Regions from separate parts of the Streptomyces sp. NPDC091377 genome, predicted to be linked through region 2. Evidence: riboswitches for the same ligand, from Rfam matches in the RefSeq annotation. Region 2 holds a riboswitch; each other region holds the start of a gene.
The links. A riboswitch is a leader RNA that binds a small molecule or an ion and turns the genes downstream of it on or off. The one in region 2 is predicted to bind cyclic di-AMP.

Region 1 (3,606 bases), on a different contig from region 2:
CGCTGGTCGCGGCCCCGCTCTTCGGGCGGCGCTACACCTTGGTCACCGGATGCGTGGCCGTGGCGGTCGTCCTCCTGGTGCATCTCCTGCTCGACTCGTACTACGGCGCGGAGGCCCTCACCGAGACCATCACGGTCGTGACGGTCGCCGGACTCGCCCTGCTGATCAACATGGTCGCCCGCCGCAGCGACGAGCGGCTCGCCACGGCCCGGGAGATCGCCGAGGCGGCCCAGCGCGCGGTGCTGCCCGAGCCGGACGAGCGGATCGGCGGTTTCGAGATCGCGGCCCGCTACGAGGCGGCGCAGGCGGGCGCGTTCGTCGGCGGCGACCTGTACGCCGTACAGGACACTCCGCACGGGGTGCGGCTGGTGGTCGGGGACGTGCGGGGCAAGGGCATGGGTGCGATCGGGGCCGTCGCCGTGGTGATCGGCGGGTTCCGGGAGGCCGCGGAGCAGGAGGCGACGCTGGAGGCGGTGGCGGAGCGGCTGGAGCGGGCGCTGGCGCGCGAGGGCACCCGGCGGGACGGGCTCGACGCGTTCGAGGGGTTCACCACCGCCGTGCTGGCCGAGATCCCGCACGGGAGCGGCGTCGTACGGGTGGTGAACCGGGGGCATCCGGAGCCGCTGCTGCTGCACGCGGACGGCACGGTGCGGACCCTGTCGTCCGTCGAACCCGCGCTGCCGCTCGGGATGGGGGAGCTGGGCAGCTGGCCGGACCGGGCGCAGGAGGCGGAGTTCCCGGGCGGGGCCACGCTGCTGCTGTTCACCGACGGGCTGTCGGAGGCGCGCGACGGACACGGCGTCTTCTTCGAGCCGGAGATGCGGCTCCTGGGGCGGACCTTCACCGGGCCGGACGCCCTGCTGACCGCGCTGGCGGAGGAGGTGCGGCAGCACACCGGGGGCGGGATGACGGACGACATGGCGCTGCTCGCGGTGCGTCGGCCGGCCGACGCGTCCGAGGGGCTCCCGGCTTCGTCACAGCGGGTAAGCGAATGACCCCCCTCCGCATAACATCTGCGTTACCATCGCCATTTTGATGTGTAGCGGGACCGTCAAATCTGGGGGTCAAGTAGCCCGATTTCAACCGCTCATGACCCTTACGTCCGGCGTAAGAGCGGGAAGGATCAAGAGGAACCGCTTGGAAATCACCCCTGGGTTCTATTAACGTCCGATAACGCAGCGCGGTCGTACCAGCCGTCACCAGAGTCGGCTCCGCGCGCGAGCGCCGAATCCCGCGAGGGAACCGGGGAACCACCAACTTGGGGTGAATCGGGCGTCGTCCGCCATGCACGCATGGTCGGTTTACGCGCGTAGGAGACCTTCCTGCTCCGAACCCGTCAGCTAACCCGGTAGGCGAGAGGGAAGGAAAGGAGTACGCCTACGTGGCGTCCAACCGGCCTGCTCCTGTGGCCTCGTTCGTCCCCGCCCAGCGCACCGACGACACCGGCACCGTCGTCTACGGCGGCCCCCGCACCGACGAGGGCCCGTGGGAGGAATGGAACCCGACCGCGGAGACCGTTCGCCCGGTCCGCGGCCGGCACCGGGTCGCCAAGCAGCGCGGCGGTCTCGCCCGCAGTTCCACCGTGCTCGGCGTGGGTGTCATAGCCGCCGTCGGCGCCGGTGGCATGGCGACCGCCCAGACCGGCAAGCCGCCGGTCTCCCTGTCCATGCCCGACCTGGGCTCGGTCTCCTTCGGCTCCGACGACACCGAACCGGAGCCCGTCGACCCGACCGACGCCGCCCCGCTCAGCGGCCTCGGCACGGCCACGCCCGACTCCGGGCAGGCTTCCGCCGACGCCGGGGAGGCGCTGCGCGCCCGGATCATGGCGCAGGCCGAGAACCAGCAGCAGCAGATCGAGGAGCAGGCCGCCAAGGACGCCCAGGCCGCCGCCGAGAAGGCCGCCGCCGACAAGGCGGCCGAGGCGGAGAAGGAGGCCAAGGCCCAGGCCGCCGCCGAGAAGAAGAAGGCCGAGAAGAAGGCCGAGGCGGAGGCCCGCAAGAAGGCCGAGGCCGAGCGACTGGCCAAGCTGGCCAAGCAGTTCGCGCTGCCGACCTCCTCGTACACCCTCACCTCGACCTACGGCCAGGCCGGTTCGCTGTGGTCCTCCGGCTACCACACCGGTCTCGACTTCGCCGCCCCCACCGGCACGCTGCTCAAGGCCGTGCACACCGGCACCATCACCCAGGCCGGCTGGGACGGTTCGTACGGCTACAAGACCGTGCTCACCCTGGAGGACGGCACCGAGATCTGGTACGCCCACCAGTCCTCGATCAGTGTCAGCGTCGGCCAGAAGGTCACCACCGGCGAGGTCATCGGCCGCGTCGGCGCCACCGGCAATGTCACCGGAGCCCACCTCCACATGGAGGTCCACACCGGTTCCGGCGGCGCCCTCGACCCGCTGTCCTGGCTGCGCGGCAAGGGCCTCAACCCCTGATGCCGTGAGCCTCCGCTCCCAGAGCCTCCGCTGATGCCCCGATCCCTGGACACCTGCTGAGCCTCTGGCCCCCCGAACCCCGGCAGCCCTGACGACAACCCCCCGGCGTCAGGGCTGCCGGTCTGTCGTGGGCCGGGGATGTAGCGGATGCGACGGATGCGACGGATATAGCAGATGTGGCGGATGCGACGGATGCGACGGGTTCGGTGCGGGGCCGCCGTGAGGGTGGTGCGGGTGCGGGTGCGGGTGCGGGTGCGGGTGCGGGTGCGGGGGCCAGGCGCCCGCGCCGTACGGCTGCCAGGGCTGCCAGGGCTGCCAGGGTGGCCACGGCTGCCAGGGCGGGGCGGGGACCGGGGGCGGTGGGGCGATGGTGCGGGCCGCCTGTTCGAGGGCGGGGCGGGCGGTCTCGCGGCGCTGCCACAGCGCGTCCAGCAACTCCCGTTCGCGCCGGACGAAGTCGGCGCCCGCCCGGCCGCGGCTGCCCCGGCGCCGTAGCACCGCGAGGGAGGTGGCGTACGACTCGTACGCGGCCACCGCGCGGGCGGCCGGTCGGCCCAGGTGCCGGCCCGCGTCCCGCCGGGCCAGTCGGCGGGCCCGCATCGAGCCCAGCGCGAACGGTTCGGCGGGGGAGAACCAGCCCGTGGCGACATACGCGGGCAGTTCCTCCCGCACCACCCGCAGCTCGTGCTGCCGGGCCCAGATCACCAGCCAGGTCAGCAGCCCGAACACGGGCACCATGAACCCGGCGTAGACCGCGAGGAAGCCGTGGTCGCCGAAGCCGGCCGAGCCGTTCCAGAAGGCGTGCACCCCCATCGCCAGCAGCAGCCCGGCCAGCGGCAGCAGGGCCTTGCGCAGGGGTCGGCCCGGTCCGGTGGCCGCCGCGACACCGAAGCCGATGCCGGTCAGCACGGTGAACAGGGGGTGCGCGAACGGCGACATGATCACACGGACGAAGAAGGTGGCGACCGTGACGGAGGCGACGCCCCCGCTGTCGCCGCCGGACTGGTCGGAGCCGAAGGCGGTGCCGAGGTAGAGGATGTTCTCGGTGAAGGCGAAGCCGGTCGCGGTGACCCCGGCGATCACCACGCCGTCCACGAGGCCGGTGAAGTGCCGTCTGCGGAACAGGAAGAGCAGCAGCAGCGCGGCGGCCTTCGCGGACTCCTCCACGACCG
Region 2 (3,606 bases):
CCCGGACCACGACACCGTCCTCCGCCTGATCGCGCACCTGCCCCCCGACCGGGTCCGCGGGCTGATCGGCCCCTGGCCGCACACCTACCCCGACCGGGACCGGCCACCCGGCCCCGCGATCGGCTTCCTCCAGGAGACCCTGCGCTGGTGGGACCACTGGCTGAAGGACACCGACACGGGCGCCCTCGCCGAGCCCCTCCTGCGCGCGTACGTCATCGCCACGCACCCTCCTGCCACCACGTACCGCACCCTGCCCGGCCGCTGGATCGGCGAGGCCGGCTGGCCCTCCCCCGACGTGACCCGGGTGACCTACGCCCTCCGGGGCGCCCCCCGGCTCGTCCGGTCCCCCCTCCACACCGGGGTCGACGCGGGCGCCTTCCTCCCGCGCGGGGGCGACGCCGATCTGCCGCCGGACCAGCGGGAGGAGGACGCGCGGTCGGTCTGCTTCGACGTTCCGCTCGGGGCGGAGACCTGGGTACTGGGGCGAGCGCGCGTACGGCTGCGGCTGCGCCGCGAGGTGCCGCGCGGTCAGGTGGTCGCCCGGCTCTGCGACGTCGCCCCGGACGGCTCCTCAACCCTGGTGACCCGGGGCGCGTTCCGGCTCGGCGGCCGGCTCCACGCCCCCGAGGCGGAGGGCGGGGCCGTGCCGTGGACGCCGGGTGCGGCAGAGGAGGTCTCCTTCGACCTGGGCGCGGCCGGGTACGCGTTCCCGCCCGGCCACACCGTCCGGCTCGCCGTCTCCTCCGCGTACTGGCCCTGGTTCTGGCCCGCCCCCGGCTCCGAGGCCGGTTTCACCCTCGACCCGGAGGGAAGCGTCTTCGAACTGCCGGTCCGCCACCACGAAACCGGCATTTACCCACAAAACACCAACTGGACCGGGGCCGGGGGCGCCGACCAGGACCGCCCCACCGATCAAGCCACCCCGGACGACCGGCCGGACATCGGCTTCCCCGAGCCCGAGCAGGCCGAACCCCTCGGCGTCGCCACCCACGCCCCGCTGGACCCGCCCGACCCCGAGCGGCTGGTGGTGCGGGACCCGGCCGGGGACGAGTGGCGGCTCGACGTCACCCCCCGCGAGAACGGCACCCACGCGCACCCGGACGGCCTGGAGGTCACGGAGGAGACCCGGGAGTCGTACACGGTCCGCGACGGCGACGCGCGGTCCGCGCTCGTCCGCTCGGACCGGACGATCCGGCTCCACCGCCCCGAGACCGCCTGGGCCACGACCGTCCATACCCGATCGGAACTCCGACACACGGACCGCACGGCCTTCGCGGACGACCGCGCGAACCACGAAGAAGGCGACCTCTCGGACGGCCTCTCGGACGGCCTCTCGGACGGCCTCTCGGACGGCCTCTCGGGCGACCTCTTGGACGGCCTCTCGGGCGACCTCTTGGCGGTAAATGAGGTGATGTGCTCCGAGGGGGCCGAGGTGGTCTTCCACCACACATGGGAGCAGCGGATTCCATGGCCCGCTGATTAATAGGCACTTGGGTTCATTGCCCGTTTTGCCACTCTTGCGCACGCGCGTGACTTGGCTCACTTTCTCGCTTTCATGGAACCCCTCCGGCGATCCTCCTATCCGCCGCCCCTTTATCGGGAGTTGAACCTTTCCGGTAGCAAAGGATCATGCGCGGCATATCCCCGGATGAAGATCAAAAGTCGCCATTCTGTGACTCCGCCACTTGTTTCGGACATGGGCTTCGCATACGTTCCCGGCCAGTCGGGCGGACGCCTCATCCTGCCGCCGCCCGCACCCACCTAGACAAGATCCACGGCAGGAGCGGGGGACCCAGGTAAGTCGCCGCGCCGGACGTCGTACGAGGGCCAGACCCGACACGACACTCCGGACGGCTCGGGGTGAAGCCGCGCCCGTCAGGGCCGGCCGGGCACCTCCCAGCCCGAACCCGACAGCTCACCTCGCAGGCGCCGGAGAGGAACCCACCCATGTCCGTCCCCACGTCTGTCCCGCCGGCCGCGACGACCGCGCCCCGCCCCGCCCGGATGCGCCGCATCACCCGCAAGCTCGCCCTCGCCGGTACCGGCGCCGCCGTGCTCGCGCTTCCGCTCTTCGGCGCGACCAGCGCCTCCGCGGCCACCCCCGAGGTCGTCACGGCGGCCACCTCCGCCTACCCGAACACCCTTGACGGCTGGATCCGCCAGTCGCTCGACATCATGGCCCAGAACGGCATCCCCGGCAGCTACGACGGCATCCACCGCAATGTGCTGCGCGAGTCCTCCGGCAACCCGGCGGCCATCAACAACTGGGACTCCAACGCAGCCGCCGGCACCCCCTCCAAGGGCCTGCTCCAGGTGATCGACCCGACCTTCGCCGCGTACCACGTGCAGGGCACCGCCTACGACCCGTACGACCCGATCGCCAACATCGTCGCCGCCTGCAACTACGCGGCCGACCGCTACGGCTCGATCGACAACGTCTTCGGCGCGTACTGACAGAACCGCACGACCCGGCGGCTCCTTTGCGGGTTGGGGCCCGCAAAGGAGAATGACCTCCCTGTTCCCCCGAGGGATCTCTCGTCCCCCAAGGGATCTCTCTCCCTCAAGGGAAGAGGCGTTCGAGGACGACGGCGATGCCGTCGTCCTCGTTCGACATGGTGATCTCGTCGGCCACCGCCTTGAGTTCGGGGTGCGCGTTGGCCATCGCCACCCCGTGACCGGCCCAGACGAACATCGGGATGTCGTTCGGCATGTCCCCGAACGCGATGGTGTCCTCGGGCCGCGCCCCCAGCCGCCGGGCCGCCAGCGCCAGCCCGGTCGCCTTGGTCACCCCGCATGGCTGGAGTTCGACCGTCCCCGGCCCCGACATCGTGACCGTGGCGAGCGAACCGACCACCGCGCGGGCCACCGAGGCCAACTCGTCGTCGGACAGCTCGGGGTGGCGCAGCAGCACCTTGCTGATCGGTTCGGCCCACAGCTCGTCGCGCCGCCCGACCCGCACGGCCGGCAGTGTCGGGTGCGGCATCAGATAGCCGGGCTCGATGAGGGTGAGCCCCTCCACCCCGTCCTGGTCGACCGCCGCGTACACCTCCCCCACCTCGGCCTCGATCTTGCCGAGCGCGGTCTCGGCCAGCTCCCGGTCCAGGGTGACCGACCACACCATCCGGTCCGCGCCGGCGTCGTAGAGCTGTGCGCCCTGTCCGCACACCGCGAGCCCCGTGCTGCCGAGCTGCTCCAGGAGCGGGCGCACCCGGGGGGCCGGCCGGCCGGTGACCACGAGATGCCGGGCACCGGCGTCGGCGCTCCGCGCGAGCGCGGCCCGCGAGCGGTCGGAAAAGGTGTCGTCGCCGCGCAGCAGGGTCCCGTCGAGGTCGGTGGCGACGAGTGCGTACGTGGTGCGCGCGGCATATGCGGTGGGTGCGGCCATGATCAGAGAATACGGACATCACGCGTCACCGACCCGGCCCGAACCGGACGTCGGACAGGTTCTCCCCCGTCCCGCCCGCCCCCGCCAACTCCCCTGTACCATGCGGCCTTTCACTCCGCACGCCCTCGATCGCCACGTTGAAAACGGTTCAGCTTTTCACTCCCACGTGGTCGGGCTCGCGGTCGGCCGGGACACCCCGCGCGCACGGGGACCAGGCACTC
Region 3 (3,606 bases), on a different contig from region 2:
AGCCCTTGTTGTCGGTGGCGTCCAGGTCGAACATCGCCTGGTCGATCAGCCGCTGCTCGGTGGCGTCATAGCCGACCAGCTCGGGGCCGATCTGCTCGATGACGGCGAGGACCGCCTTCTCGACGCCCTTGCCCTGGTAGCGGTTGGGGTCGCCGTCCCGCAGTTCGATGGCTTCGAAGGCGCCGGTGGAGGCGCCGGAGGGCACGGCGGCACGACCCGTGCTGCCGTCGTCGAGGCCGACCTCGACCTCGACCGTGGGGTTGCCTCGGGAGTCCAGGATTTCCCGGGCTACGACGACGTCGATGGACGGCACGAGCATCTCCTTCGTGAATGTGACGCGTGAATGTGACGCGGTGGGGCAGGGCCCGGCGTGACCGCAGCGGCTCTGCGAGATGAGCCTAACCGGCTCCGGGGGATCGGCCAGCCGGTCTCCCACCCTGTGGACGGAACCGATCGTAAAATGTTTCCGAACGGAACAAAGAGGTTCTCGCGCCAATTCTGGCGGGGGGGGGAGGGGGGACGGGTCCCGCGTTCGGTCGGTTCACACCGGGGTGGTGAGGAAACCGGTTCACAGCAGGGGGGCCAGGAGGTCGGTGTTCACATCTGTACGTGAAAAGCCCCGCCCCGGTGCGTACGGGGGATTCACGCACCGGGGCGGGGGGCCCGTGAGGTCGGGGGAACCGCACGGGGCCTCAATGAGGACGTACCTCATGGGATGAGGGGGTGCCTCAGGTGGGGGGCGAGGCTGTGGGGACGCTGAGCGGCGGCTCGGGGGAGCCATGCGCACGGGCCGGGCGGGCCCGATGACCCCCTTCCCGATGGCCTACTTCAGGTGGAGCTGCTGACCCGGGAAGATCAGGTCGGCGTCGTCCACGATGTCCTTGTTCTGCTCGAAGAGCTTCTGCCAGCCGCCCGCGACGTCGTGGTCGGCGGCGATGGAGCTGAGCGTGTCGCCGGTGACGACCTTGTACTCGCCGTCGCCCTTCTCGACCTTCTGGCCGGTCGGGGTGGTGACGGTCTCCTTCGGCGTGGCCTCGCGCTCCTGCGAACGGGAGGCGCTCTGCTCCTCGGAGGAGCGCTCGTCGCTTCCGCTGTCGCTCTGGGACGGCTGCGACGGCTGCGCGGGGGTGGCCGGGGCGCTCGGGGTGGTGGAGCCGCCACCGGCGTACGGGGTGTTGGACAGGCCCACGCCACACGACGGCCAGGCGCCCTTGCCCTGACCGGCGAGGACCTTCTCGGCTATCTCGATCTGCTGCGCCTTGCTGGCCTGGTCGGCGGTGGCCGCGTACTTCGTGCCGCCGTAGCCGGCCCAGGTCGAGGCGGAGAACTGGAGACCGCCGTAGTAGCCGTTTCCGGTGTTGATGGACCAGTTGCCACCGGACTCGCACTGGGCGACGGCGTCCCACTCGGACGCGGTGGCGGCGGAGGCGTTGCCGGCCGCCATGAGCGGGGCGGCGACAGCGGCGCCGGTGACACCGGCGAGTGTGACGACACGGGTGGCCTTGGACGGACGGCGGTGCTTGCCCTTGCCGGAAAACAGCATGAAGGATCCCCTCACCGACGCCTACGAGGTGAGCTGTCGGGTTCGGGCCGGTTGAGTTGCCCGGCCATGTCCTGTACGCGGCTTTTCGCCTCGTACGACATGGCTTCACCCCAAGCCGCCCCCGGCGTCGAGTCTCCTCAACTGCCGGATACGGCACTTACCTTGGTTCCCCCGCTCCTGCCTACGGCGCTTGCGCGACGAATTTCCCGCTCGGCCACCGGCAGGATTCGGCGTGGCGGCCATCGGGGCTCACTGCTTGCGAGCGGTCATGACCGTAGACACGCGATTCGCCGAATTTCAAAGAGGATCAGGGCTTCTGAGACGCATCCCACACTTTCACCAAACCGGACATTCAGCGCGAACCGTGACGTGAACTCCCGCCACCCCTGCCCCACTTGTCCCTACTCGTCACCCTGGTCGCCGTCCGCCACATCGCCGAGAGTCAGGGTCTGACCGGGGACGATGTGGTGGGGGTCGCCGTCGAGCACCTGCTCGTTCACCCGGTAGAGCGCCCGCCATCCACCGTCGACGTCAAGGGAGTCGGCGATGGACGTCAGCGTGTCCCCGGGGCGGACGGTGTACGAGTCGCCGTCGAGCGAGTCGAGCGTGCCTCGCGCGGCCTCACCGCCCCGCGAGGTCTGCCGGTCGGCGGGCCGAGAGGACTCGGCGGACCCGGCGGACCCGGCGGACGGCTCGGAGGACTGCTCGGACGACCCGGAGGGCCCCGAGGACCCGGAGGGGTCGGCCTTGTCGCTCTTCTGGCCGTCGTCCACGCCCTTGGCGTCACTCGCGTCGGCGGCGTCCTTGCCCGCCCCCTTGCCGGTGCCCCTGTCCGCGCTCTCGTCGGCGCTGGGGCCGCGGTGGCGGCCTGTGCCGGGGAGGGCGCTGGTGTCCACGAGGTGCGAGGCGCCGAGGCTCTGTCGAGGATCGCCCACTTCCTCGCCGTGGGCCGGGGTGGAGGGGTCGGCGGCGGGTTCGGTGGGCGACTCCGAGGGGGACGAACCGGCGGAGCCGTCGCCCGCCCCGCCCGACGGGTCGCCGTTCGAGGGCGAGGAGGAGCCCTGCGAGGGCCCTGACGGGTCTTCGGACGGGCTGCCGGAGGGGGGCGAGGAAGGCGAGGTGGGCGAGGTGGGTGCTGAGTCCCCGGAGGCTCCGGAGTCGCCGTTGCCGTCGGTCCCCTCGGATCCGCCGGACGAATCATCCTTACCGGACGACCCCGTCGACTTGGACGAGTCGGTCAACCCGCCGGTGCCACCGGAACCGTCGCTCTCCTTGCCGGAGGACCCCGGCGTGGCGTCGCCCGCCAGGCCGGTGTCGACACCGGCGGGGTTCTCGTCGTCCCCGAGCCCATGGAGCAGCCCGCAGGTGGACCAGGCGCCGACGCCCTGGTCGGCGAGGATCCTCTCGGCCACGGCGATCTGCTGCGAACGGCTGGCCTGATCCGCGCTCCCCGCGTACTCCAGACCGCCGTACGTCTCCCACGCCTCCTGCGTCACCTGGAGTCCGCCGTAGCGGCCGTTGCCCAGGTCCGCGCTCCACGCGCCACCGCTCTCACACTCGGCGACCGCGTCCCACGTGGTCCCGCCGGCGGCGCTCGCACCCCCGGCACCGAGCAGGGGGATGGCGATGGCTGAGCCGGTGACCCCGGCCGCGACGAGCAGCGCCGGAGCCTGGCGGGGGCGACGGTGACGACCGTTCCCGGAGAGCATGCGGGGGCCTTTCGCGAGACAACGGTGAGCCGCGCGGCGCGTGATGCGCTGCGTCGCGCTGAGGGGTGAAGGTAGCCGGAATCGTTGACTTGTCACAAGTAAATGCCGCGCAGATCACGTGGAGATCACAAAAGTGAGGGCGTGTCATGTTGTGAGTGACCGTCTGTGGATGAGAAGGGGCTGTGGGGTGACTTTCCGTCAGAGGTGGGGGTGGAAATGGGGCGTGAGGGGCGCAATCCGGCCACTGTTCGAGGAGGGCTGACGGTCCGCCGTGTGAGGTTGGTAACTGCCCCTCAGGGGCGGCGATGCGGCCGGGCGGCTTCGGGGGTGAACCGCACCGGCAGCGTCCTCAGC
Region 4 (3,606 bases), 180 kb from region 2:
CAGGGCGAAGGCGTAGAGGACGAGCCCGAGCCAGAACATCACCATCGCGGCGTGCGCGAGCCAGGCGGACCCCTCCGCCGCCGCGAGCGTGGCACCCAGCACCGCGAGGCCCTCGGTGGCCACACAGCCCAGGAACACCGAGCCCGGCATGTCCGCCCGCCACTGCGCCGCGGCCTGCACGATCAGTACCGGCCACAGCAGCGCGGCCAGCGCCAGCAGGGCCTCGGCGAGGTGCTGCCAGCCGAGCAGGGAGAGCCGGGTACCGAGTACGCCGGTCGCGGCGACGGCGGTGAGCGCGGCGGGCGTCCCGGCGTCCCGCAGCCACCCCGGGCGGTCCCGCAGCAGCCGCGCGGCGAAGTCCGCCGCCAGCGCGATCCACAGGACCCCGGCCACCACCAGCAGGATCCTGGACAGCACCTCGTACCCGGTCAGACGCAGCCCGATCGACACGATGCCGGTCGCCATCACGGCGGCCCCGGCCGCGGGCGGACGCCGCGCCCACCAGGCGCGCGGGGAAGGGGTGGGGGTGCCGGACATGGGCCGATGGTAGGGAGCGCGGAGGCGGGGAGGGCGGGGGCGCGCACGGGCGCCCCCGCAATTCCACGCGGGCGCGCGACGCCGTCGCTGCCATGGCGCTGACCGTCTGCGGCGGTCCCGTGTGGTTTCTACGCCGGGCGTACGGTTCCTACGCCGGGCGTACCACGCTGTGGATCGAGGACTCGCCGTCGTAGAAGATCGACTCCTCCCGTACGTACGCCCCCGGCTTCGGGGCGTGGATCATCTTGCCGTTGCCGATGTAGAGGCCGACGTGGGTGAGGTCGTCGTAGAAGAACACCAGGTCGCCGGGGCGGGCGGCGGAGACGGGGACCGTGGTGCCGGCGTCGACCTGGTCGTAGGTGGTGCGTGGGAGGTCCACGTCGGCGGCCTTCCAGGCGGCCTGGGTGAGGCCGGAGCAGTCGTAGGAGCCGGGGCCGGTGGCGCCCCAGACGTACGGCTTGCCCGTCTGCGCGCGGGCGAACCCGATCGCCTTCTCCGCCTTGGCGGCGTACGAGGCATCGGGAGCAGGGGCGGGGGCGGGGGTCTGGGTGTCGGGGACGGGGGCCGGGCCGCCGCCGGTCGATCCCGACGGCGGGTCCGTGTCGCTCCGCTCCTCCTGGCGCCGCTCTTCCTGGCGGCGCTCCTCTTGGCGGCGTTCTTCCTCCGCCTGCTGCCGGGCCAGTTCCGCGGCCTTGCGCTCGGCCTCCTCCTGCTTCTTCCTCTCGATCTCCGCGAGGCGGGCCTTCTCCTCGGCGGTGAGCCGCGACAGCAGTTCGCGCGCGTCGGAGAGTTTCGTCCGGACCGTCGCCTTGGCCGTCCTGAGATCGCCCTGCGTCTCGGTGAGCGACGCCAGGCTCTCGCTCGCCTCCCGGCGCTTCTCCATGGTCGCGGACTGCTGGGTGAAGTAGTCGTCCACCGCGCTCTTCTGGCGCTCGGTGAGCCGGCCCATGAGCTGGGTCCGGTCGAAGTAGTCCTGCGGGGTGTCCGCGAGCAGGAAGGTCGCGGTGTCGGGGGCGGCGGCCCCGGTGCGGTACTGGGCGGCGGCGTGCGAACCCAGTTCCTCGCGGGCGTCGTTCAGCTTCTGCATGCGCCGGGCGACGTCGTCCAGCAGGGTGTCGACGCGGGTGCGCTGCTTGGCGGTCTTCTCCTTGGCCGCGTTGTACTTCTCCGTCGCCGACTCGGCCTGCCGGTAGAGGTCGTCGACCTTCTTCTCGATCTCCTCCAGGCTCGGCTTGTCGTCCGTGGGGGCGGCGGTGGCGGTCTGGGAGAGCAGGGCGACGGAGGTGAGGGCGGCGGTGGCCAGGACGGGGGTCCGTACACCGGCCACGCGCGGGGCCGAGGGGGACGACTTGCGGTGCGACGCCAAGGAGGCGACTCCTTCCATGGGCCGCCTACCGGGTGAGCTGTCGGGTTCGGGCGGACGGTTCGGAAGGGTTGCCCTACGGTCCCCTCCGCGCGGGAGGTGCGGACCGATTCACCCCGGAGGTTCGGTGGGTCCCCGGCTCCGGTCGCCCACGAGGGCGCGCCGGACTCGGCGGTGGCCGGACGGCCCGGCGGGGTTCGCCGGAGGGGGCCGGTCGGCCTGCCCGGCACGCTAGCCAACTCGTGTGGCACCTGTGAAGGTTGGTGGGTGATATGCCCGATACATTTTCGTGACCTTTCGGTGAGGGGTACGGGGTGTCACGGACGGTGACGGGCTGGGCTGGGCTGGTGTGTGCGGGGCGTTCCGAGTGGCCCGCGACTGCCCGCGCCTGCCCGAGCGGCCCCAGCGCCACCAGCGGCCCCAGCGCCACCAGCGGCCCCGGCGGCCCCAGCGCCACCAGCGGCCCTGGCGGCCCCGGAGCCCCCAGCGGCCCCAGCGGCCCCAGTGGCCCCAGCGCCCCGAGTGGCCCGAGTGCGCCCTTCCGCGCGGGATCTTCGGGAGGCGGCCCGGGTTGTCAGTGGGGCGGCCTAGACTCGGAGAGCGATGAGCAGCCTCTTTGACGACAGCTTCCTGGCGAACCTCCAGGCCCCCCGTGGGCATGAGGAGGAACCTCCGCCTCCGCCCGAGGACGAACACGTACCGGAGCCGGTTCCGGACGATCTGTTCGGCGGAAAGTTCGACACGCCCCCGCCCCGGGACGGGTACTACCGCGACGGAGCCCCGCGCCCCGCCCTCGACCCGGCGGCCCTCCTGGAGGGGCTGAACGAGAACCAGCGCGCGGCGGTGGCCCACTCCGGCACCCCCCTGCTCATCGTGGCCGGTGCCGGCTCCGGCAAGACCCGGGTGCTCACCCACCGCATCGCCTATCTGCTCGCCGAGCGGAGCGTCCACCCCGGCCAGATCCTCGCGATCACCTTCACCAACAAGGCCGCGGGCGAGATGAAGGAGCGCGTGGAGCAGCTCGTCGGCCCGCGCGCGAACGCGATGTGGGTGATGACGTTCCACAGCGCCTGCGTACGGATCCTGCGGCGGGAGTCCAAGCGGCTCGGGTTCACGTCCTCGTTCTCGATCTACGACGCGGCCGACTCCAAGCGGCTGATGGCCCTGGTCTGCCGTGACCTGGATCTCGACCCCAAGCGCTATCCGCCCAAGTCCTTCAGCGCCAAGATCAGCAATCTGAAGAACGAGCTGATCGACGAGGAGGACTTCGCCGCCCAGGCCACGGACGGTTTTGAGAAGACCCTGGCCCAGGCGTACGCGCTGTACCAGTCGCGGCTGCGTGAGGCGAACGCGCTCGACTTCGACGACCTGATCATGACCACGGTCAACCTGCTGCGCGCGTTCCCCGATGTCGCCGAGCACTACCGCCGCCGCTTCCGCCACGTCCTGGTGGACGAGTACCAGGACACCAACCACGCCCAGTACGCGCTGGTCCGCGAACTGGTCGGCACCGGTGAGCACGACGAGTCCACCCCGCCCGGCGAGGACGACCTGCCCCCCGCCGAGCTGTGCGTGGTGGGCGACGCCGACCAGTCGATCTACGCCTTCCGCGGCGCGACGATCCGCAACATCCTCCAGTTCGAGGAGGACTACCCGAACGCGACGACGATCCTGCTGGAGCAGAACTACCGCTCCACCCAGACGAT

Region 1: another riboswitch for cyclic di-AMP. It lies ahead of ACIQNG_RS19015 (M23 family metallopeptidase); the one in region 2 lies ahead of ACIQNG_RS00950 (transglycosylase SLT domain-containing protein).
Region 3: another riboswitch for cyclic di-AMP. It lies ahead of ACIQNG_RS16420 (transglycosylase family protein); the one in region 2 lies ahead of ACIQNG_RS00950 (transglycosylase SLT domain-containing protein).
Region 4: another riboswitch for cyclic di-AMP. It lies ahead of ACIQNG_RS01815 (NlpC/P60 family protein); the one in region 2 lies ahead of ACIQNG_RS00950 (transglycosylase SLT domain-containing protein).

What each region holds. Positions count from the first base shown of each region.
Region 1 covers NZ_JBIVUE010000008.1:22,098-25,703, reverse strand. The annotation lists gene ACIQNG_RS19020 (PP2C family protein-serine/threonine phosphatase) at 1-995, shown strand, start outside; cyclic di-AMP (ydaO/yuaA leader) riboswitch at 1,213-1,370, shown strand; gene ACIQNG_RS19015 (M23 family metallopeptidase) at 1,382-2,434, shown strand; gene ACIQNG_RS19010 (PrsW family intramembrane metalloprotease) at 2,543-3,606, opposite strand, start outside.
Region 2 covers NZ_JBIVUE010000001.1:194,302-197,907, reverse strand. The annotation lists gene ACIQNG_RS00955 (CocE/NonD family hydrolase) at 1-1,483, shown strand, start outside; cyclic di-AMP (ydaO/yuaA leader) riboswitch at 1,793-1,942, shown strand; gene ACIQNG_RS00950 (transglycosylase SLT domain-containing protein) at 2,005-2,454, shown strand; gene ACIQNG_RS00945 (HAD family hydrolase) at 2,561-3,385, opposite strand.
Region 3 covers NZ_JBIVUE010000006.1:371,873-375,478, reverse strand. The annotation lists gene eno (phosphopyruvate hydratase) at 1-319, opposite strand, end outside; gene ACIQNG_RS16420 (transglycosylase family protein) at 824-1,543, opposite strand; cyclic di-AMP (ydaO/yuaA leader) riboswitch at 1,547-1,742, opposite strand; gene ACIQNG_RS16415 (transglycosylase family protein) at 1,945-3,252, opposite strand; gene ACIQNG_RS16410 (cytochrome P450) at 3,546-3,606, opposite strand, start outside.
Region 4 covers NZ_JBIVUE010000001.1:379,109-382,714, forward strand. The annotation lists gene ACIQNG_RS01810 (tellurite resistance/C4-dicarboxylate transporter family protein) at 1-537, opposite strand, end outside; gene ACIQNG_RS01815 (NlpC/P60 family protein) at 686-1,903, opposite strand; cyclic di-AMP (ydaO/yuaA leader) riboswitch at 1,910-2,084, opposite strand; gene pcrA (DNA helicase PcrA) at 2,504-3,606, shown strand, end outside.